Regions from separate parts of the Streptomyces sp. SLBN-31 genome, predicted to be linked through region 1. Evidence: riboswitches for the same ligand, from Rfam matches in the RefSeq annotation. Region 1 holds a riboswitch; each other region holds the start of a gene.
What was found. A riboswitch is a leader RNA that binds a small molecule or an ion and turns the genes downstream of it on or off. The one in region 1 is predicted to bind cobalamin.
Positions count from the first base shown of each region.

Region 2: another riboswitch for cobalamin. It lies ahead of FBY22_RS41515 (HoxN/HupN/NixA family nickel/cobalt transporter); the one in region 1 lies ahead of FBY22_RS16190 (CbtB-domain containing protein).
Region 3: another riboswitch for cobalamin. It lies ahead of FBY22_RS33125 (prenyltransferase/squalene oxidase repeat-containing protein); the one in region 1 lies ahead of FBY22_RS16190 (CbtB-domain containing protein).
Region 4: another riboswitch for cobalamin. It lies ahead of FBY22_RS30055 (cobalamin biosynthesis protein); the one in region 1 lies ahead of FBY22_RS16190 (CbtB-domain containing protein).

Region 1 is NZ_VFNC01000001.1:3,520,643-3,525,806, forward strand. It holds gene FBY22_RS16170 (NAD-dependent epimerase/dehydratase family protein) at 1-405, opposite strand, end outside; gene FBY22_RS16175 (thymidylate synthase) at 561-1,358, opposite strand; gene FBY22_RS16180 (histidine phosphatase family protein) at 1,541-2,131, shown strand; gene FBY22_RS16185 (CbtA family protein) at 2,198-2,953, opposite strand; gene FBY22_RS16190 (CbtB-domain containing protein) at 2,976-3,197, opposite strand; cobalamin riboswitch at 3,234-3,379, opposite strand; gene FBY22_RS16195 (TMEM165/GDT1 family protein) at 3,800-4,381, shown strand; gene FBY22_RS16200 (ArsC/Spx/MgsR family protein) at 4,479-4,835, opposite strand; gene folE (GTP cyclohydrolase I FolE) at 4,870-5,164, opposite strand, start outside.
Region 2 is NZ_VFNC01000003.1:846,533-851,696, reverse strand. It holds gene FBY22_RS41530 (DUF4142 domain-containing protein) at 1-685, shown strand, start outside; gene FBY22_RS41525 (LAETG motif-containing sortase-dependent surface protein) at 937-1,809, shown strand; gene FBY22_RS41520 (metalloregulator ArsR/SmtB family transcription factor) at 1,874-2,233, opposite strand; cobalamin riboswitch at 2,288-2,503, shown strand; gene FBY22_RS41515 (HoxN/HupN/NixA family nickel/cobalt transporter) at 2,529-3,569, shown strand; gene FBY22_RS41510 (nucleoside hydrolase) at 3,566-4,525, opposite strand; gene thrS (threonine--tRNA ligase) at 4,736-5,164, opposite strand, start outside.
Region 3 is NZ_VFNC01000002.1:2,873,601-2,878,764, forward strand. It holds gene FBY22_RS33110 (aldehyde dehydrogenase) at 1-95, opposite strand, end outside; gene FBY22_RS33115 (MBL fold metallo-hydrolase) at 181-1,218, shown strand; partial or broken gene FBY22_RS45445 (nuclear transport factor 2 family protein) at 1,264-1,695, shown strand; gene FBY22_RS45450 (RidA family protein) at 1,693-2,070, shown strand; cobalamin riboswitch at 2,195-2,330, shown strand; gene FBY22_RS33125 (prenyltransferase/squalene oxidase repeat-containing protein) at 2,444-3,670, shown strand; gene FBY22_RS33130 (SCO2322 family protein) at 3,667-4,290, shown strand; gene FBY22_RS33135 (energy-coupling factor transporter transmembrane component T) at 4,283-5,164, shown strand, end outside.
Region 4 is NZ_VFNC01000002.1:2,182,717-2,187,880, forward strand. It holds gene FBY22_RS30045 (inorganic phosphate transporter) at 96-1,340, shown strand; gene FBY22_RS30050 (hypothetical protein) at 1,375-1,602, shown strand; cobalamin riboswitch at 1,729-1,871, shown strand; gene FBY22_RS30055 (cobalamin biosynthesis protein) at 1,971-2,912, shown strand; gene FBY22_RS30060 (cobyric acid synthase) at 2,909-4,420, shown strand; gene cobN (cobaltochelatase subunit CobN) at 4,417-5,164, shown strand, end outside.

The DNA of each region.
Region 1 (5,164 bases):
CAGGACGGCGTCTTCCACGGGTTTGCGCCAGGCGACCAGGGCCGGCGGGTTCCAGGCGGCGGTCTCGTCGGCGACGCCGTCGGTGTCTCCGTAGACCCAGGTCCCGCCGGTGTGCACGTACGTGCCGGTACCGATGCCGTCCTGCATGGCGGTGGCGGCTGCCAGGTCCTCGGCCCCGGTCTCGGCCTGCGCCAGGTGCACGACCGCCTCCGCTCGGGCGGCCGCGGCGTTGAGTACGCCGAGATCGCCCAGGCCGCCGATCAGCGGTGCCGCTCCGAGGGAGCCGACCGTCCCGGCCGCGCGGTCGCTGCGGGCCAGCGCCTCCACGGTGTGGCCGTGCCGGACCAGAGCGCTGATCGTCGCCCTGCCGATGTATCCGGATCCACCGGTGAGGAAAACCCTCATGATCTTGAGTCCAATCTCCGTCGGTCGATGACTGGTTCAAAGCCTGCGCTCGGAGACCGGAATGCGTCCAAGACCTCTTTCGTCACCTGTGATACCCGAAGGGCATCAGCGTGCAGATGCGGTCGGACAGGTCCGGGAGAGTGTGCCGCCGTCGGTCACACCGCGACCGGGGCCTTGATGGCCGGGTGATGCTGGTAGCCGAGTATTTCCACATCGCCGTAGGCGTAGTCGAACAGTGACTCCGCTTGGCGCAGACTCAACTGGGGAAACTCGAACGGCGTGCGCGAGAGCTGCTCGGTCACCTGCTGGAGGTGATTGTCGTAGAGGTGGCAGTCGCCGCCGGTCCAGATGAAGTCGCCCGGTTCGAGGCCGACTTGCTGCGCCACCATGTGCGTGAGCAGGGCGTAGCTCGCGATGTTGAACGGGACGCCGAGGAACAGGTCCGCGCTGCGCTGGTACAGCTGACAGGAGAGCCTGCCGTCGGCGACGTAGAACTGGAAGAAGGCGTGACACGGCGCCAGCGCCATCTTGTCCAGCTCGGCGACGTTCCACGCGGAGACGAGCATCCGGCGGGAGTCGGGGTCGCGGCGCAGTGTGTCGAGGACGTTGCTGATCTGGTCGATGTGCCGGCCGTCCGGGGCGGGCCAAGAGCGCCACTGCGCGCCGTAGACCGGGCCGAGGTCACCGTTCGCGTCGGCCCATTCGTCCCAGATGGTGACGCCGTGCTCGCGCAGCCAGCCGACGTTCGAGTCGCCGCGCAGGAACCACAGCAGCTCGTACACGATGGACTTCAGGTGCACCTTCTTGGTGGTGATCAGCGGGAACCCCTGCGAGAGGTCGTAGCGCAGTTGGTGTCCGAAGACACTTCGGGTCCCGGTGCCCGTCCGGTCGGCCTTGGCCGTCCCGGACGTGAGCACCAGCCGCAACAGGTCTTCGTACTGGGTGTCCGCCACGGACGCCGATTCTACTGGCGGCGCGTTCGGTGGACGCCGCCGCGGTGACCGGCAGGGACCGCCGCGGCGCGCTCCGGACACGGTGAGGTGGGCTGTTGCACGGAACGATAGCCTTCAGACGCGCTCCGGCAGTGCCCGTCCGGTGGCGTCCCACTCATGTTCGAGACTCCAGGAGCGACCGCGTGACCAGCCGCGTCATCCTCATCTCGCCCGCGAGCAACCCGTCCCTGCGCCAGGCTCGCTTCGACGACGGCCGGACCCCGCTCGATGAGAGCGGTACTGCGCGGGCCGGGGCGGCGGCCTGGACGCCGCGTTCGCCCGCCCGTGTCCTCACTTCCCCCAGTCTGCGCTGCCGGGAGACGGCCGCCGCACTCGGACTGCGCGAGGGTGACCCTCGGGCGGAACTCGCGGGCCTGCACGTGGGCCGGTGGCAGGGCCGCACGCTCGACGAGGTCGGCTCGGCCGAGCCGGAGGCGGTGGCGCAGTGGCTCGCCGACCCGGCTTCGGCGCCTCACGGCGGGGAGTCGGTGCAGCAGCTGTGCTCGCGCATCGGACAGTGGCTGGACAGCGAGTACGTGGCGGACGACCGCACGATCGCCGTCGTGGAGCCCGATGTCGTGCGGGCCGTGGTGGTGCAGGTGTCGCAAGCGCCGCCGACGGTCTTCTGGCGCATCGACGTGGCGCCTCTCACGGCGACGGAGATCAGCGGCCGAGCGGGACGCTGGAACCTGCGTGTGGGGCGCCCTCTCGGCGGGCGGGACACCGACGGCTGAGGTGCCGGAAAACGCCAGAGGGCCCTCGGACGGTTCCGTGGACCCTCTCGCGTGTGGCGGCGCCTGTCAGTTGAGGCCGGCCGCCGGTTGGCGTGCCGTGGCAGCCGCGGCGGGCTTGGGATTCAGCAGCCGTTCGGCCAACTCGCCGAAGACCAGACCGAATCCGGTCCACAAAGCCATCTGGATGGCCAGCGCGGAGAGCCGGAAGCGCCACAGCACGGTGGCCGGGAACTCTCTCGGCACCTCATTGACGACGGGCAGGAACGCGTACGCGAGCCCGATCACCAGCACGAAGGCGGCCACCGCGACCACGGTCGCCCACCATGTGCCCAGGGACGGCGCCAGGCGCTTGCCCAAGATCGTGGCGGCGATCGTGAGGAGGACGCTGAGCACCATCATCAGGAAGTACAGGGTGGTCCGCTTGCCAATGGTGTCGGGGTGGCCGACGGACGGCGGGTTGGCCGGGTACTTCAGGAAGGGGACGACGTAGACGGTGAGCAGTGCGCAGCCGGACAGCAGCAGTGCCGTCGCGCGGGGGGTGAAGCGGCCGACGCGGCCGAGTGCGAAGGCGTAGGCGAGGGCGGCGATGCCGCCGAAGGCGACCCCGTAGATGAGGACGCCGGTGGCCAGGCCGGCGGTGGACTGCAGGGAGCGGGAGACCACTTCCATCTCGTGCCCGTGGGAGTGGCCCTCCTCGAAGGCGATCGCCTTGTCGACGTACGGCTCGCCGAGAAGGTAGGCCACGACCAGCGCGAGCACGCCGGCCGCGAGGCCGGCGAGCATGCCGCGCACGAGGAGGTTTCTTACCGTTGCGGAGTTCATGGAGCGCTCGGTGTCCCTTGCCTCAGTGGCAGGGGAAGCCGAGCAGGTGGCGGGCGTCGTGCACCCACTCGTGAACGTCCGTGCCGTTGAACACGGAGGTGGCGCCCTGCTCGGCGCCGACGAAGTACAGCAGGACCAGCATCAGGATGCCGAAGAAGACCGCCCAAGGAGCGATCGCGCCGATCGGCAGCTTGGCGGGAAGAGCGGGAGTGGTGGCAGTCGGCTGGGCGACATGCTGCGCCATGGCAGGGCCTCCTCTGGGAGTTCGCGTCCCATCTCGGTGGTGCACATGACGACGGCTACGGGTCTGACTCGCCGCCACCTCTTCGCGAGGCGCAGGCACACAGTGGCGCGACCGTTCCGGATTCCCACCGGCTTCCGTCTTGCCGTCGTCGATATCCCAGCGACCGTACCGCGTGTCGCGAACATGGCCAAGACCGCACCACCTGGAGTGATGCATCTCGCGGCGGAAGGGGGATGCGGCGATGGTGCAGTCGGTGCTCGCGTGGCGGCGCACCCCGGCCGTTGGTGAGGGAGACAGGGGGATTGAGCCCTCGTGTCGGAAGCCGCTGCCTGCGGACCGTCCGGCGGCCGTTACACTGGTCGGCAGCGAAGGGGAGTAGTCCCGCAACACCGGCAGGTCGACATACTGGATGTCCACGGATGTCCCGGCCTCCGGGCTCTCGCATCACATGGTGCGGGGGTGGACGAGACCTTCGGCCAAGGCAAGACCCGGCCCGCACGGCTGTGCGGGCCGCTCCGTCATGCCGGGCCGAGTGGTTCTTCCCGTCGCCCGCCTGGGTGCCTCACGAGCCCGTGGCCCGGCCCCGGCAGAAAGCACCAGTAATGACCTTCGACCCCGTGGCGCTCGTCACCGCGTTCGGACTGATCTTCCTCGCGGAGCTGCCCGACAAGACGATGTTCGCCTCGCTGGCCATGGGCACCCGCATGCGGCCGCTGTACGTGTGGTTCGGCACCTCCACGGCATTCGTCGTGCACGTGACCATCGCCGTGGGCGCCGGCAGCCTGCTCAGCCTGCTGCCCACCCTGGCCGTCAAACTCGTCTCCGCCGCCCTGTTCGCCTTCGGCGCCGTCGTCCTGCTGCGAGGGTCGGGCGACGATGAGGACGAGACCGCCGGGAAGACCGTCACCGGTTTCTGGCCCGTCTACACCACTGCCTTCATGGCCGTGTTCATCAGCGAATGGGGTGATCTGACGCAGATCACCACGGCCAACCTTGCCGCCACGAACGGCTGGCTGCCCACCGCGATCGGATCCGCCGCCGCCCTGATGTCTGTCTCCGCCCTGGCCCTGCTGGCCGGGCGGTTCATCGCCAAGAAGGTGCCGCTGAAGACCGTGCAGCGCTTCGGTGCCCTCTGCATGGCGGGCCTTGCCATCTGGACCCTCGTCGAGGCGGTCACCGGCTGAGCCGGTCGGCGGCTGGCGGTGGTGCTGGGTCGCTGAGGCCGCGCGTGCCGGCCCGGGGATCGTTCGCGGCAGACCCGGGCCGGCGGCGACGGCGCGTCTAGGGCAGGACGGACCGGACAGCGTCCGGTGTGCGGCCGATCACCGTGGTCCCGTCGTCCGCGGTGATGATCGGTCGCTGGATCAAGGACGGGTGGGTGGCCAGCGCGTTGATCCAGCGCGCGCGGGAGGCGGTTTCGCGGGGCCGTGCGGAAAGGCCGAGCTCGGCCGCTTCGGGTTCGTTGCTGCGGGTGATGTCCCATGGCTCCAGCCCGAGGCGCAGCAGTACCTCCTCGATCTCCTGCGCCGTGGGCGGTTCCTCAAGGTAGTGCCGCACGGTGTAGGAGGCGTCTTCCGCGTCCAGCATCGAGAGCGCGGAGACGCACTTGCTGCAGCCGGGGTTGATCCAGATTTCCATGTAGTGGGTCTTTCGGTACGCGGGGGAGCGGTTGTCAGCCGGGCAGGCCGGTCAGTGTGAGGAATTCGCTGCGCGAGCGGGCGTCGGTGCGCAGCAGGCCTAGCAGGGTGGAAGTCATGGTGGTGGTGCCGGTGGCCTGGACGCCGCGCAGGGTCATGCAGGTGTGCTCGGCCTCGATGACCACCCCGACGCCTTTGGGCTGCAGCTGGTTCTGCAGCCAGTCCGCCACCTGCTTGGTGAGGCGCTCCTGTACCTGTGGCCGACAGGCGAAGTGTTCCAGGATGCGGGCGAGTTTGGACAGTCCGAGGATCCGTCGGCCCGGCAGGTAG
Region 2 (5,164 bases), on a different contig from region 1:
CTCGATGCTCGGGGTGAACACCGTGTCCAGTTCGGGGACGAGAGTCATCGCGCAGACCCAGTGGGGGCCGCTGACCGAGGCGGACCGGGACTTCGTGGTCAAGGTGCGCGCCGCCGGCCTGTGGGAGTACCCCGTCGGTCAACTGGGGCTGCAGAAGGGGCAGAGCGCGGCGGTCAAGACCGCCAGCAAGCACCTCATCGACGGCCACGCGGCACTGGACGCCAGCTGCCGCAAGATCAGCACGATGCTGAACATCACGATTCCCAATGTGGCGAGCCCGCAGCAGGTGGGGTTCGTCAACACGCTCAAGGCGGACAGCGGCAAGCAGTTCGACACCGACTTCGCCAACATCCTGCGCGTGACGCACGGTTCGATCTTCAACACCATCGCGAAGATCCGCTCCACCACCAAGAACACCGTGGTGCGGACCCTGGCCGACCAGGCCAACGCCACGGTGCTGGACCACATCACGGTCATGGAGAACACCGGCCTGGTCAACTTCGACCAGGTGCTCTTCCAGGAGACCACCCCGCCGAAGCTGCCCGCCAAGGACCTGACCCCGCCGCCCCCGGTCGCAGGTCAGCCCGCGATCGTGCTCACCCCGCCGGTGGACAGCACCACCCAACCCCCGGTCCTGCCGGGCGAGCCCAGCACGAACGCCAGCCCCACCCCGACGGTGGGCTGAGCGCGGGACACCCGGAAGGACCACCTCCCGCTTGTGTCGAAATTGTGATGGACGGTTGAACTACCGCTGCGTCACCGCAGGTTGACAGCGTTCGATCACGGGCTCCACGATGTGAGCGCACTGAGGCTCATGTGACCAGTGAGCCCAGTGTTTCTTTCGACCATCACCCCGGCAGGACCGGCCGCGGCATGCCCTCACGCTGCCCGCGCGGCCCTCGCCGGGTGCTGCACATGCCGAAGTGGGGATCCGCCATGTCCACAGCGAGCCGTGTCACCGCGCGCCGCCTCCTCGGAACGGGCGTCGCGACGCTCGCCCTCTGCGCCGCCACCGCCTCCGGCGCCTGGGCGCACGGCGGCGCCCCCGGCGGAGACGGCTGGAAGTCGGGTGGCTCCTACAAGCCCGGGACGGGCGCCGGCACCAAGACGGAGACCGACCGCTGCCAGTTCTCCCTCGACGGCACGGACTTCTACGACTCCGTCAAGGTCGACGACCAGAACCTCGGACCCACCGACGACGGCAAGGTCCACATCAAGGTCCGCACCGCAGGCGACGCCTCCACCTGCACCGCCTCGCTCGCCTCCTACCTCGCCCACGGCGCCACCTTCGCCACCTCGGGACAGCAGGTCCTCGTCGACTTCGACACGGTGACGGTCAAGCCCGGCCGGACCGACTCCCTCGACATCGCGGTGCCGGACGCGGGCTGCTTCGCGCAGATCGACCTCTACCGCGGCGCCACGAAGTTCGACGGCAAGCAGGGCGCGAACGACGGCTTCGAGCACGGCGACCTGCCGGCCGGCCCGGACCACGCGGTCATCAAGGACAAGCTGATCGCGTCCTGGAACGGCGGCACGAAGGACTGCACGAGCACCGGGTCGCAGCCCCCCGCCACGCCCTCCACGACCCCGTCCACCCCGACGCCGAGCGCCTCGGAGTCGACACCGGACACCCCCGTGGCGTCCGCGTCCACCAGCGTCCCGGCGGCCACGCCGAACGGCGGCGGGGGCGACCTCGCCGAGACCGGCGGCGGCAACTCCGGCATGATCGCCGGCGGCGCGGCGGTGCTCCTGGCCGGCGGCGCGGCGATCGTCGTCGCGAGCCGACGCCGACGCGGCGCCCGCTCCTAGACCACTCCCGAACGACGGACGCCCCGGGGATCCCCCGCTCCGGGGCGTCCGTCACATCCGCACGTCAGCTCGCGTCGGCGGCACAGTGCTTGAGCAGCAGCCGTACGTCCTCGTCGACGAGCCGGTAGCGCACGACCCGCCCCTCCTTCTCCCCGGCGACCGCACCGGCCGCGCGCAGCAGCCGCAGCGCCTGCGAGACGGCCGGGTCGTTCATACCGGTCGCGATCGCCAGGTCGGACACGGCCAGCGGCCCCGTGCGGTGCAACGCGAGCAGCAGGGCCAGCCGCTTGGGGTCGGCGAGCAGGGAGAAGCGGTCGGCCCACATGCGCACATGGGCCTCGTCACCGATGGCGGCGATGGCGTCGCACACCCGGTGGCCGTCGATGGTGCGCCGGTCTGCGCGATCGGCCGGGACGAGATGCATGGGGTCATCCTCGCAGCCCCATATGTGATCTTGAATACCTGCGCAGGTGCGCAGCTATGCAGGGATACGTGGGGTCGCCTACGGTGAGCGGGCCGTGGCGTTCGGGAATCCGGTGCGATACCGGAGCGGCCCTCGCCACTGAAATCGGGGAGTCCCCGTCCCGCGTCCCGCAAGGGACAGCCACTGGTCGTCTCACGACGGCTGGGAAGGCAGGGACGACGGACGCACGACCCGTAAGCCAGGAGACCGGCCACGGCAGCTCACGAAAGATCCACGAGGTGCTGGAGCTGATGGCATGACCCTGCCCGAGACCAAGGACGCCTCCTTCCGCTGGCGACGCGAGGACACCGTCAAGACCGCGGGACTGGTGGCGGTGATCGCCGCCCTGCACATCGTCGCCTTCGGAATCCTCTTCCTCCTGGTGGTCCCCGGCCACTACGAGGTCGGCTCCAAGGCCTTCGGCATCGGCCTGGGCATCACGGCCTACACACTGGGCGTGCGGCACGCCTTCGACGCCGACCACATCGCCGCGATCGACAACACCACCCGCAAGCTGATGGCCGACGGCAAGCGGCCGGTGTCCGTCGGGTTCTGGTTCGCGCTCGGGCACTCCAGCGTGGTGATCGTGCTGGCCGTGATGATCGCGGCGGGCACGCAGCTCGCCGACAAGGTGACCAACCAGAACTCGGGTACCCACCAGGTCCTCGGCTTCCTCGGAACAACCGTCGCCGGTGCCTTCCTCTACCTCATCGCGGCGCTCAACCTGGTGGCCCTGGTGGGCATCGTGCGCGTCTTCCGGGCGATGCGGGCGGGCACGTACGACGAGAACGAGCTCCAACGCCACCTCGACTCCCGCGGTTTCATGAACCGCTTCCTGGGCCGCCTGACCCGCTCCATCAGCCGCCCCGGCCAGATGTACCCGGTCGGCTTCCTGTTCGGGCTCGGCTTCGAGACGGCCACCGAGGTCACCCTCATGGTCATGGCCGGCTCCGGAGCGGCGGCGGGCCTGCCCTGGTACGCGATCCTGTGCCTGCCGCTCCTCTTCACCGCGGGGATGTGCCTGTTCGACACGCTCGACGGCACCTTCATGAACTTCGCCTACCAGTGGGCGTTCTCCAACCCGGTCCGCAAGGTCTTCTACAACCTGACCATCACCGGCCTGTCCATCGTGGTCGCCTTCTTCATCGGCACGATGGAACTCGCAGGCCTCGACGTCGGCAACATCGGCTACGTCATCGTCGGCCTGTTCATCGTCGTATGGGCGGCAGCACTGACGTACTGGCGCCTGGCGAAGGTGGAACAGCGCTGGACCGCACGCACGGCCGAAGCGGACTAGGCCCGCTCCACAGTCTCCAGATACAACTTCACGAACCGCTCCACGTCCACGTCCAACGCCACATCCACCAGGGCCTGTTCACGGTCGCCCTCATGGTGCTCGGCCTCGCCGGGCCGAGGGCGCCGGTCGACGATCGTCTGCCCCCGCGTCGCCCCCGGCGCGAGGGAGACCTCGACCGGAAGCAGCCGCGTGCCGATCCCCGCCGGATCGACGACCGCGCACACGGCCCCCGCGTCCCCCAGCCCACCGGCCTCCTCGGCCTCGGGCGCCTCACCGGGATGGGCGGGCCGATGGGCGAGAAGCTCACCGGCGAGCCGGGTCCCCGGTTCGGAACTGGCCCGCAGCCGATGCACGTCCGCACCGGGCACGACGACCTGGGTGAAGACGTCCAGCCCGTACATGGTGATCGGCACCCCGGCGGTCAGCAGCACCGCGGCCGCCTCGGGGTCGTGCCACACGTTGAACTCGGCGACGGGCGTGGCGTTGCCGGTCGCCACCGCGCCGCCCATGAACACGATCCGCTCGATGTTGCGGGTGACCTCGGGATGGGTCCGCAACAGCAGCGCGATGTTGGTCAGCGGAGCGGTGGGAATCAGCGTCACCGGACGAGGCGAACCGACGATCGCCCTGTGCAGCAAGGTCACCGCATCGACGTCGACCGGCCGCCGCCGGGGCGCGGGCAGCCCGAGATCGCCCATACCGTCCACCCCGTGCACCGGGGCGGGCCGCGCGGGCTCGATCAACGGCCGCTCGGCCCCCCGGGCGACCGGAATGTCCGGCGCCCCGGCCTGCTCCAGCACGGTCAACGTATTACGGACAACGCCGTCCACGTCCGTGTTGCCGGCGACGCAGGTCACCGCCCGCAGATCGAGCCCCGGATGCCGCACGGCGAACAACAGCGCCAGGGCGTCGTCGACACCGGTGTCACAGTCGATGATCACCGGAATGCCCACCACGACGAACTCCTCTCGACACCCCCGTACCAGCGACTCTACGAGTCCTGTCGCACCCGGGCCAGAAGCGGTGGGGCAGCCGCGTACGACGGAAGGGGCCGCGGCGGGGGGTGCCCGCCCGCAGTGTCGGGCGTCAAGAAACAGCACATCCCCCCCCGGCACCGCCCGACCGAGGACGGACACCCCCCGCCGCGGCCCCGCACCACCACCGGCCTACGCCCGCCCCCACAGCTCGCCACCCCGCTCAGCGACCCGCTCCCCGATCCGCCGCACCAGCTCCGCACCGGACATCGCACCCACCCGCCACCCGTCCCGCAGCCGCACCTCCACCTGGTCAGCACCGGCCTCGCGGGCACCGATCACGGCCTGGTACGGCACCAGCCGCGCGCCCCGGATCCGGGCACCCAGACTGCCGCCCTCCGGTCCCACCGACTCGACCCGCAGCCCCACCGCCCGCGCCCGCCGCGCCAGCGCCTCCGCCGCGTCCCGCTGCTCCTCCGCGACCGGCAGCACCACGAGCTGCACGGGCGCGAGCCACACCGGGAACGCGCCGCCGTGTTCCTCGACGAGGTGCGCGACCACCCGCTCCACGCTGCCGATGATGCTGCGGTGCACCATCACGGGCCGGTGCTTCGCGCCGTC
Region 3 (5,164 bases), on a different contig from region 1:
GTGTGCGGGGAGATCACCTCGATGACGTCCTCGCCCAGGGGATCGGTCAGTTCCCCTCCGATGAACAGCTGTCCGTGTTCCAAGAGCTCGGCCATCACCACTGCCCTCGTTTCTGACGGTGTTTCAGGAACTGATACCAGTTCTAGTTATAGTGGGCAATGGCCGTGGAGCGGAGGGCAGATGGCGGAGACGTTCGATCATGGCGGGGGCATACGGTCCGTTCGGGTGCCCATTCCGGACAACCCGCTCGGGCACACCCTGGTGTACGTCGTCGGCACCGACCGCGGGCCCGTCCTGATCGACACCGGCTGGGACGACCCGGGGGCCTGGTCCGTGCTGGCGGAGGGGCTGCGCGCCTGCGGTACCGACGTCTCGGAGATCCACGGTGTCGTGATCACCCATCACCACCCCGACCACCACGGCCTGTCGGGCAGGGTGCGTGAGGCCTCCGGTGCCTGGATCGCGATGCACGCGGCCGACACGGCGATCGTCCGGCGCACCCGTGAGACCCGGGCCGACCGCTGGTTCACCTACATGGCCGCCAAGCTCACGGCCGCCGGCGCCCCGGAGGAGCACGTGGCTCCGCTGCGCGACCCCGCCCCGCGCGCCGCCCTGCCCGGCCTCTCCCCCGCCCTGCCCGACCGCGAGATCGTGCCCGGCGAGCTGCTCGACCTGCCGGGGCGGCGGTTGCGCGCGATCTGGACGCCCGGCCACACCCCCGGCCATGTGTGCCTGCACCTGGAGGAGGAGCACCCCTCCCGACTGCCGGGCCACGGACGCCTGTTCTCCGGGGACCATCTGCTTCCCGAGATCACCCCGCACATCGGCCTCTACGAGGACCCGGACGACGCCACGGTCACCGACCCCCTCGGCGACTACCTCGACTCCCTCGAACGCGTCGGCCGGCTCGCCCCCGCCGAGGTGCTCCCGGCCCACCAGCACGCCTTCACCGACGGGCCGTCCCGCGTAAGGGAGTTGCTCGCCCACCACGAGGAGCGCCTCGCCGGGCTCCTGAGCCTGCTCGCCGCGCCCCTCACCCCCTGGCAGCTCGCCGAGCGCATGGAGTGGAACCGGCCCTGGGAGCAGATCCCCTACGGTTCGCGCAACATCGCCGTCTCCGAGGCGGAGGCGCATCTGCGACGACTGGTGAAACTGGGCCGGGCGGAGGCGGTGCCGGGGAGCGATCCGGTGACGTACACGGCCGTCGACCGCGTATGAATACGGTGACGTACACAGCCGTAGACCGCGTATGAATACGGGTTCATGGAGAACCTTCTCGCCGAGCGCGCCTGCGAACGCCTGATCCTCGATTTCGTCCACCGCCTCGATCTCGGTGAACCGGCCACCGTGGCCGAGTTGTTCACCGAGGACGGCGTCTGCCAGTGGCCGGAGGGCCAACGACGGATCGAGGGACGGGACGCGCTGCGGACGTACTTCGGCGCCCGTCCCGCCGACCGGCTCTCGCGCCGCGTGATGTCCAACGTCCGGGTCACCGTGACGGGTCCGGACACGGCCACGGCCACGTCGTACTTCACGACGTACCGCCTGGACGGCCACCCGGGCGGCATCCTGCCCGCCGGGCCGCCGTACCAGGTGGGTCACTACGAGGACGCCTTCCGCAGGGCCGCCGACGGTACCTGGCTGCTCGCCGCCCGCACCCTCGTCCTGCCTTTCGGCGGCGGCCCGCAGCGCGTGCACACCGACGCCGCGCCCTACGTCCGCTTCTCCGACGGCACCGAACCGCCGCTGTCGCAGGGCGTGCGCACCGGTCCCTTCCTGTTCACCTCCGGACAGGGACCCCTGCATCCGGGCACCCACGAAATGCCGGCCGCCTTCGCCGAGCAAGCACGCCTGGTGCTGGCCAATGTCGCGGCCGTGGCCGGTGACCGCCGCTCGATCGTGCGCTGCACCTGCTACCTGGCAGACCGCGCCCACTTCGCCGAGTTCAACGCCGTCTACCGGGAGTTCTTCACCGGCTGCGACCCGCTTCCGGCCCGGACGACGGTGGTGGCGCGCCTGGTGCGGGAGGGGGTGCTGGTGGAGGTGGACGCGGTGGCCGTCGTGGGCTGACCCACGGGCGCGAGAGAACCCGGGGCCCGTCCCGCCGGCGATCTGGCCCTGGTGCTGTGCCGGCTGTCGGAGGCGTCGGCGTCGGTGACCTCCGTCACGCACAGCCACCGCTCAGACCTTCCTGACCCGCGGGTACAGTGTCCGGGTCGTCATCACCCGTACGGGGGAAAGCCGGTGCGAATCCGGCGCTGACCCGCAACCGTGACCCGGTCCGACCCGGACCGGCCAGCCGGAGTGCCCCGTACGGATCGTGACCGGCTCACGTGTGCCGGCTCCCCGCCGCCACACGGCACCGTCGAGGTATACGGAGCCGAGCCGCCCGGGGCTGTCCCGTGCTGCTTTCCGGCTCCCCAGGGAGAGGCAGCAGCCGATCATGAGCGTCATCCGTCACAGCGCCGCGGCGCTGGCCGCCGTAGCCGTACTCGGCGGCGCGACCCCCGCGGTCGCCGCCTCGCCGTCCCCCTCGGCATCGCTCCCCACCGGCCTCTACGGCACCTCCGACCCGACGTACGACGGCGTCTGGCGCCAGTCGCTCGCCCTGCTCGCGCAGCGCACCGTCGGCGTCGAGCCGGCCGACGCGGCCGTGGCCTGGCTGGCCGGGCAGCAGTGCGGCGACGGTTCCTTCGCCGCCTACCGCGCCACCGCCGGCGCGCCGTGCAAGGCCGACACCAACAGCACGGCGGCCGCGGTCCAGGCCCTCGCCGAGATCGGCGGCCACGACGGCCGGGTGGCGAAGGCCGTCGGCTGGCTGAAGTCGGTGCAGAACAAGGACGGCGGCTGGGGCTTCACCGCCGGTGGCGCCAGCGACGCGAACTCCACGTCCGTCGTGATCGGCGCCCTCGCCCAGGCCGGCGTGACGGTGCCGAACCTCCACAAGGACGGCAAGTCCCCCTACGACGCCCTGCGCGGCCTCGCGCTGCCCTGCGACGGCCCCGACGCGGGCGCCTTCGCCTACCAGCCCGACAAGAAGGGCAGGCTCGCGGCCAACGCCGACGCCACCGCGGCGGCCGTGCTGGGCCTGCTCGGCGAGACGGTCGCGGGCAGCAGGCAGGACGACACCGACGCGCCCGCGGGCTGCGCGGACCCCGACAGCGACTCCGGCCACCAGCCCGCCGCGGACAACGGCGCCGCCTGGCTCGCCAAGTCCCTCGCCAAGAGCGGCCACCTCACCACCGCGCTGCCCGGCGCCAAGCCCCAGCCCGACTACGGCAACACGGCCGACGCGGTCGTCGCCCTGTCGAGCGCCGGCCTCAACTCCCAGGCCGCGAAGCCGCTGCACTGGCTGGAGTCCCACGCCGCCGACTGGGCCGCCCAGGCCGGTCCCGCCGCCTACGCCCAGCTGATCTTCGCCGCGTCCGCCGCCCGGGGCGGAGACGTCCACGACTTCGGCGGCCTGGACCTCGTCGCCAAGCTCAACGCGACCGGCCCGGCCCCCGCGGGCGTCGACGACAACCCGACGGCCGGCCCGGACGGCACCAAGGCGTCCGCCGGCAAGGACGAGGACTCCCTCGGCGTGGCCTGGACGGTCGGCGGCGGCCTGCTCGTCGGCGCCCTCATCGGCTTCGCGCTGATGCTCCGCGGCAGGAGGCGTCAGCGGTGACGCGCCGCGCGACCCTCCTCCTCACGACCCTGTTCCTCACCCTGGGCCTCGCCGCACCGGCCGGGGCCACCGGTTACCGGTACTGGTCGTTCTGGACCCTCGACTCCGGTCACTGGACCTACGCCACCCAGGGCCCCTCCACCGCCCGCCCCGCCGACGGCGACGTCCAGGGCTTCCGCTTCTCGGTCAGCGAGGACTCGGGGGACGCGGCGAAGCCACGCGGCGCGACGTCCTTCGCGGCGATCTGCGCACGGACTCCGGCGGTCCGGGGCGAGAAGCGGATAGCCCTGCTCATCGACTTCGGTACGGCGAAGGACGCCCCGTCCGCCGAGCAGCCGCCCGCCCGCCGCACGGCATGCGCCCGGGTGCCGTCCGACGCGACGACGGCGGACGCCCTGGCCGCGGTCGCCAAGCCCCTGCGCTACGACACCAACGCCCTGCTCTGCGCGATCGCCGGGTACCCGGCGAAGGGGTGCGGCGAGCAGGTGTCGAGCGCCGAGGACAAGCACACGGGCGGCGGCGGAAGCGGCCCTTCGGCGGGCCTGTGGGTGGGTGCGGGCGCGGTCGCGCTGCTGGGCGCCGCGGCGGCATGGCAGGCACGACGGCGCAGGCATGCCTGACACCCACGATCCCGAGCGGTCCGAACAGGGCGGCGCCCCGCGGGTCTGCGTGCCGCGGTCGCGGCAGCGGCGTCTCCTCGTGCACCCCGGGGCCTGGTGGCTGTGGTCGCTCGCGCTCGGCACCGCGGCCACCCGGACCGGCAACCCCCTGCTCCTCGGCCTCCTGATCGCGGTCTCCGCCTACGTCGTCTCCACCTGCCGCCCCCACTCGCCCGACGCCCGCTCCTACACCGCCTTCCTCCGGCTCGCCCTCGCCGTGCTCCTCATCCGCCTCGTCTTCGCCGTCGTCCTCGGCTCCCCCGTCCCCGGCACGCACACCCTCCTCACGCTCCCCGAAGTTCCGCTCCCGCACTGGGCGCAGGGCATCCGCCTGGGCGGCGAGGTCACGGCCGAGTCGCTTCTGTTCGCCCTCTACGACGGCCTGAGGCTCGCCGCCCTCCTCGTCTGCGTGGGCGCGGCGAACGCCCTCGCCAACCCCGCCCGTCTGCTGAAGTCCCTGCCCGGCGCGCTGTACGAGACGGGCGTTGCGGTCGTCGTGGCCCTCACCTTCGCGCCGAACCTCATCGCCGACGTCCACCGTCTGCGCGCCGCGCGCCGGTTGCGCGGCCGCCCGGACAGCGGCGTCCGCGGCCTGCTCCAGGTGGGCCTGCCGGTCCTGGAAGGCGCCCTGGAACGCTCCGTCGCCCTCGCCGCGGCCATGGACGCGCGCGGATACGGCCGTACCGCCGAGGTCCCCGCCCCCGTGCGCCGTACGACCACCGCCCTCACCCTCGGCGGTCTGCTCGGCGTGTGCGCGGGGACGTACGGGCTGCTCACCGCCGAGGCCGGCACCTACGGTCTGCCGCTCCTGCTCGCCGGTGTCACCGCGTCCCTC
Region 4 (5,164 bases), on a different contig from region 1:
TTTCCGACACCCTGATGCCCACCTCAGTTCATCTTCCGTTCACCCAGGTTATTTACGGTCAACCGTCCGATGACTTCGAACGATTGCCTGGGTAAATGGAAAACTTCTCGCTGATCCTCGCGATTGTGGTGGTAACCGCACTCGCGTTCGATTTCACGAACGGTTTCCACGACACCGCCAACGCGATGGCCACGACCATCTCGACCGGTGCACTCAAGCCCAAGGTCGCGGTGGCCATGTCCGCCGTGCTGAACCTTGTGGGCGCTTTCCTCTCCGTGGAGGTCGCCAACACGATCTCCAAGGGTCTCGTCGACGAGACCGGCATCCGTCCCGAGGTCATCTTCGCCGCTCTGGTCGGCGCGATCCTCTGGAACCTGCTGACCTGGCTGGTGGGGCTGCCCTCCAGCTCCTCGCACGCCCTCATGGGTGGTCTGATCGGCGCCACCGTCGCCTCGGCCGGCTTCGGTGCCGTGCACGGCGACGTGCTCGCGACCAAGGTTCTCCTGCCGGCGCTCGCCGCACCGATCGTGGCCGGTCTGGCCGCGTTCCTCGCGACGCGCTTCTCCTACACCCTGGACAAGAAGGCCGACGGCAAGGCCTCCGCCAAGGGCTACCGCGCCGGGCAGGTCGCCTCCGCCGGCCTGGTCTCCCTGGCGCACGGCACGAACGACGCACAGAAGACCATGGGCATCATCACGCTCGCCCTGGTCGCCGGCGGAGTCGTCGCCCCCGACGCCGACCCGCCCACCTGGGTCATCCTCTCCGCCGGTCTCGCCATCGCGCTCGGCACCTACATCGGCGGCTGGCGCATCATCCGCACCATGGGCAAGGGCCTGACCGAGCTGCAGCCGCAGCAGGGCTTCGCCGCCCAGACCAGCGCAGCCACGGCGATCCTGGCCTCCTCGCACCTCGGCTTCTCGCTGTCCACCACGCACGTCGTCTCCGGCTCCGTGATGGGTGCGGGCCTGGGCCGCAAGGGCGGTGTGGTGCGCTGGTCGACCGCGACCCGGATGCTGGTCGCCTGGGTTCTCACCCTCCCGGCCGCCGCGCTCGTCGGCGCGGGCGCCGAGTCCGTGACGGACCTCGGAGACTGGGGCACCGCCGTCGTCGCCGTCTTCCTGGTCGCCGCGAGCGCCGCGATCTGGAAGCTCTCGCGCCGCGAGGTCGTCGACGCGTCCAACGTCAACGAGACCGAGGAACCGCCCGGCGTGGTGACCACGGCCATCGCCGCCGTGACCCCGCCGCCCGCGGGCACGGTCACCGAGGAGCTGACGGCCACCATCGCGGCGCCGGCCACGACCCCGACCACGGAGCCGGTGAACCCGCCGGCCGCCGTCTGAGTCCCGAGCATCAGGTAACGAAGGAATCAGCAGCATGAAGATCGACTGGGCAGCTCTGGGCTCCGTCTTCGGCGTCAGCCTCGCGGTCACCGTGGGTCTCGTCGCCCTGTTCACCCTCGGCGTGATGGGCCTGTCCCGCAAGGAGCGGGCCGTGGCCGAGGGCAACTCGGCCGCTCTCGCGGCGACCGGGGCCTACGTGGCCTTCGCGGGATGCGCGGCGGCCGTCGCGTACGGAATCTCGCTGATCATGAACAAGGCCTGAGCCTCGAACGCACCTGTGATGCCGGGACGGTGATCCGTCCCGGCATCACGCGTTCCGGTGACCCCGGCGACCCCCTGCGTGTGGGCCTCAGCACACTCCCGCGTCGCAGGTCAACGGCAAGTTGACTGCCGTTCGGGCGCGTGGTGGACTGCCGGAGCCATGTACGGCGGCAAGGGAGGAAGCCGGTGAGATTCCGGCGCGGTCCCGCCACTGTCACCGGGGTAGATAGCCCCGGGAGCCAGGAACTCCCACCGCCGGTCTCGTCGAACCAGGGCGCGGACACCCTGAGTGAGGACATATCGCCATGCGCGGCTGCCTGTTGAGGTTCACCACCCCGGTCCCGCCCGACCCCTTGGCGGGCTGAGCCGGTGCGGGCCGATCGCGTCTTCGCGTACGGCGCCGCCGCCGGACTCCTCGGTGACCAGCTCCTCGGCGATCCACGCCGCGGACATCCGGTCGCCGTGTTCGGGCGTGCCGCCGGCGCCGTGGAAAGAGTGCTGTGGCGTGACCACCGCGGGTGGGGCGCGCTGCACACCGCCGTGTGCGTGGGCGGTGCCGTGGCCCTCGGCGCCGCGGCACAGTCGCTCGTACGTCCCTCCCGTACCGCTTCCGTCGCGCTGACCGCCGCCGCCACCTGGGCCGTGGTCGGCGGCACGTCGCTCGCGCGCGAGGCACGGACCGTGGGACGGGCCCTGGAGGCGGGGGACGTCGAGGCCGCCCGGGCACGGCTGCCGCATCTGTGCGGGCGGGATCCGCAGGCGCTGGACGCCGACGGGATCGCGCGGGCCGTGGTGGAGTCGGTCGCCGAGAACACCTCCGACGCGGTGGTCGGGGCGCTGGTGTGGGGGGCCGTCGGCGGTGTGCCGGGGCTGCTGGGCTTCCGGGCCGTGAACACACTGGACGCCATGGTCGGGCACCGGTCGGCCCGTTACCGGCGCTACGGGTGGGCCTCGGCGCGGCTGGACGACGTGGCCGGATGGCCGGGGGCCAGGCTGACGGCCGGGCTCGCGACGGTCGCCGGGGGTGACCCGGCGGGGGCGGTACGGGCCTGGCGCGCCGACGCCGGCCGGCACCCGAGCCCCAACGCCGGTCCGGTGGAGGCCTCGTTCGCGGGAGCGCTCGGGGTGCGCCTGGGCGGGACCTTGTCGTACGGAGGGCGGGTCGAGCACCGGCCCGTGCTGAACAGGGAGGGGCGGCCCGTGGAGGTCGGGGACATCGAGCGGGCCGTGCGGCTGTCGCGGCGCGTCGGACTGCTCGCGCTCGGCGTGAGCGTTGCCGCGCGCGCCCTGCTGAGGGGACGTGCGTCATGAGCGGCGGTGGGCTGCTCGTCGCCGGTACCACCTCCGACGCGGGCAAGAGCGTCGTCACCGCCGGGATCTGCCGCTGGCTGGTGCGACAGGGCGTCAAGGTCGCGCCGTTCAAGGCGCAGAACATGTCCCTGAACTCGTTCGTGACGCGTGAGGGCGCCGAGATCGGGCGGGCGCAGGCCATGCAGGCCCAGGCGTGCCGGATCGAGCCGACCGCGCTGATGAACCCGGTGCTGCTGAAGCCGGGGGGCGAGCAGAGCAGTCAGGTCGTGCTGATGGGCCGGCCCGTGGGCGAGTTGAGCGCGCGGGGGTATCACGGCGGGCGGCAGCAGAAGCTCCTCGGGACCGTTCTCGACTGTCTCGCCGAACTGCGGGGCACGTATGACGCGGTGATCTGCGAAGGGGCGGGCAGTCCGGCCGAGATCAACCTCAGGCGCACGGACATCGTGAACATGGGCATCGCCCGGAACGCCGGGCTGCCCGTGCTGGTCGTCGGGGACATCGACCGCGGGGGCGTCTTCGCCTCCTTCTTCGGGACGGTCGCGCTCCTCTCCCCCGAGGACCAGGCGCTCGTCGCGGGGTTCCTGGTCAACAAGTTCCGGGGCGACGTCAGCCTCCTGGAGCCCGGCCTCGACATGCTGCACGGGCTCACCGGGCGGCGCACGTACGGCGTCCTGCCCTTCCGGCACGGGCTCGGCATCGACGAGGAGGACGGGCTCCGGGTCTCCCTGCGCGGGACCGTGCGGGAGTCCAACACCGCCCCGCCGGTGGGCGAGGACGTGCTGCGGGTCGCGGTCTGCGCGATCCCGCTGATGTCCAACTTCACGGACGTCGACGCGCTGGCCGCCGAACCGGGGGTCGTCGTGCGGTTCGTGGACCGGCCCGAGGAGCTGGCGGACGCGGACCTGGTGGTGATCCCGGGGACCCGAGGGACCGTCCGGGCCCTGGAGTGGCTGCACGAGCGGGGACTGGCCGACGCGCTGCGCCGCAGGGCCGCCGAACAGCGCCCGATCCTCGGTGTCTGCGGCGGCTTCCAGGTCCTCGGCGAGCACATCGAGGACGAGGTGGAGAGCCGGCGGGGGCATGTGCCGGGCCTCGGAGTCCTGCCCGTGCGGGTGCGGTTCGCCCGCGAGAAGACCCTCACCCGGCCGGTGGGCGAAGCCCTCGGCGAGCGGGTCGAGGGGTACGAGATCCATCACGGGGTCGCCTCCCTGAGCGGAGGGGAACCCTTCCTCGACGGCTGCCGGGTCGGCCAGACCTGGGGCACGCACTGGCACGGCTCGCTGGAGTCGGACGGTTTCCGGCGCGCCTTCCTGCGCGAGGTGGCGGCCGCCGCGGACCGCCGTTTCGTGCCGGCCGGCGACACATCGTTCGCCGCGCTGCGCGAGGAGCAGCTCGACCGGCTCGGCGACCTGATCGAACAGCACGCGGACACGGACGCGCTGTGGCGGCTCATCGAGTCCGGCGCGCCGCAAGGACTGCCATTCATTCCACCGGGAGCGCCCGCATGAGCACTGTGTTGTTGTTGTCCACCGCCGACACGGACCTGTTGGCGGCGCGGGCCGCGACCGGCGCCGACTACCGGATCGGCAACCCGATGCGGGTGAACGTCGCCGAGGAGCTGCCGGGGCTCGTCGAGGGCGCCGACATCGCCGTCGTACGGCTGCTCGGCGGCAAGCGGGCGTGGGAGGACGGGCTCGCCGCGCTGAAGGCGTCCGGTGTCCCGACCGTGCTGCTCGGCGGCGAGACCGTGCCGGACGCGGAGCTGATGGCCGAGTCGTCCGTGCCCGCGGGTGTGGTCGCCGAGGCGCTGAAGTACCTCGTCGAGGGCGGACCGGCCAACCTGACCGAGCTGGCCCGGTTCCTGTCGGACACCGTGCTGCTGACGGGCGAGGGCTTCGTCGAGCCGCACAAGATGCCGGAGTACGGCGTCCACGGCTCGTACGAGAGCGTCGACGGCCGCCCGACCGTGGGCGTGCTCTTCTACCGGGCCCATGAACTGAGCGGCAACACCGCGTTCGTGGACACCCTGTGCCAGGCGATCGAGGCGCGCGGCGCCAACGCCCTTCCCGTGTACTGCGGTTCGCTGCGCGGCGCGGACCCCGGGCTGTACGAGATCCTCGGCGGTGCCGACGCGCTCGTGGCCACCGTCCTCGCCGCCGGCGGCACACACGCCTCGCAGGCCTCGGCGGGCGGCGACGAGGAGGCCTGGGACATCGGGGCGCTCGCCGACCTCGACGTGCCCGTGCTCCAGG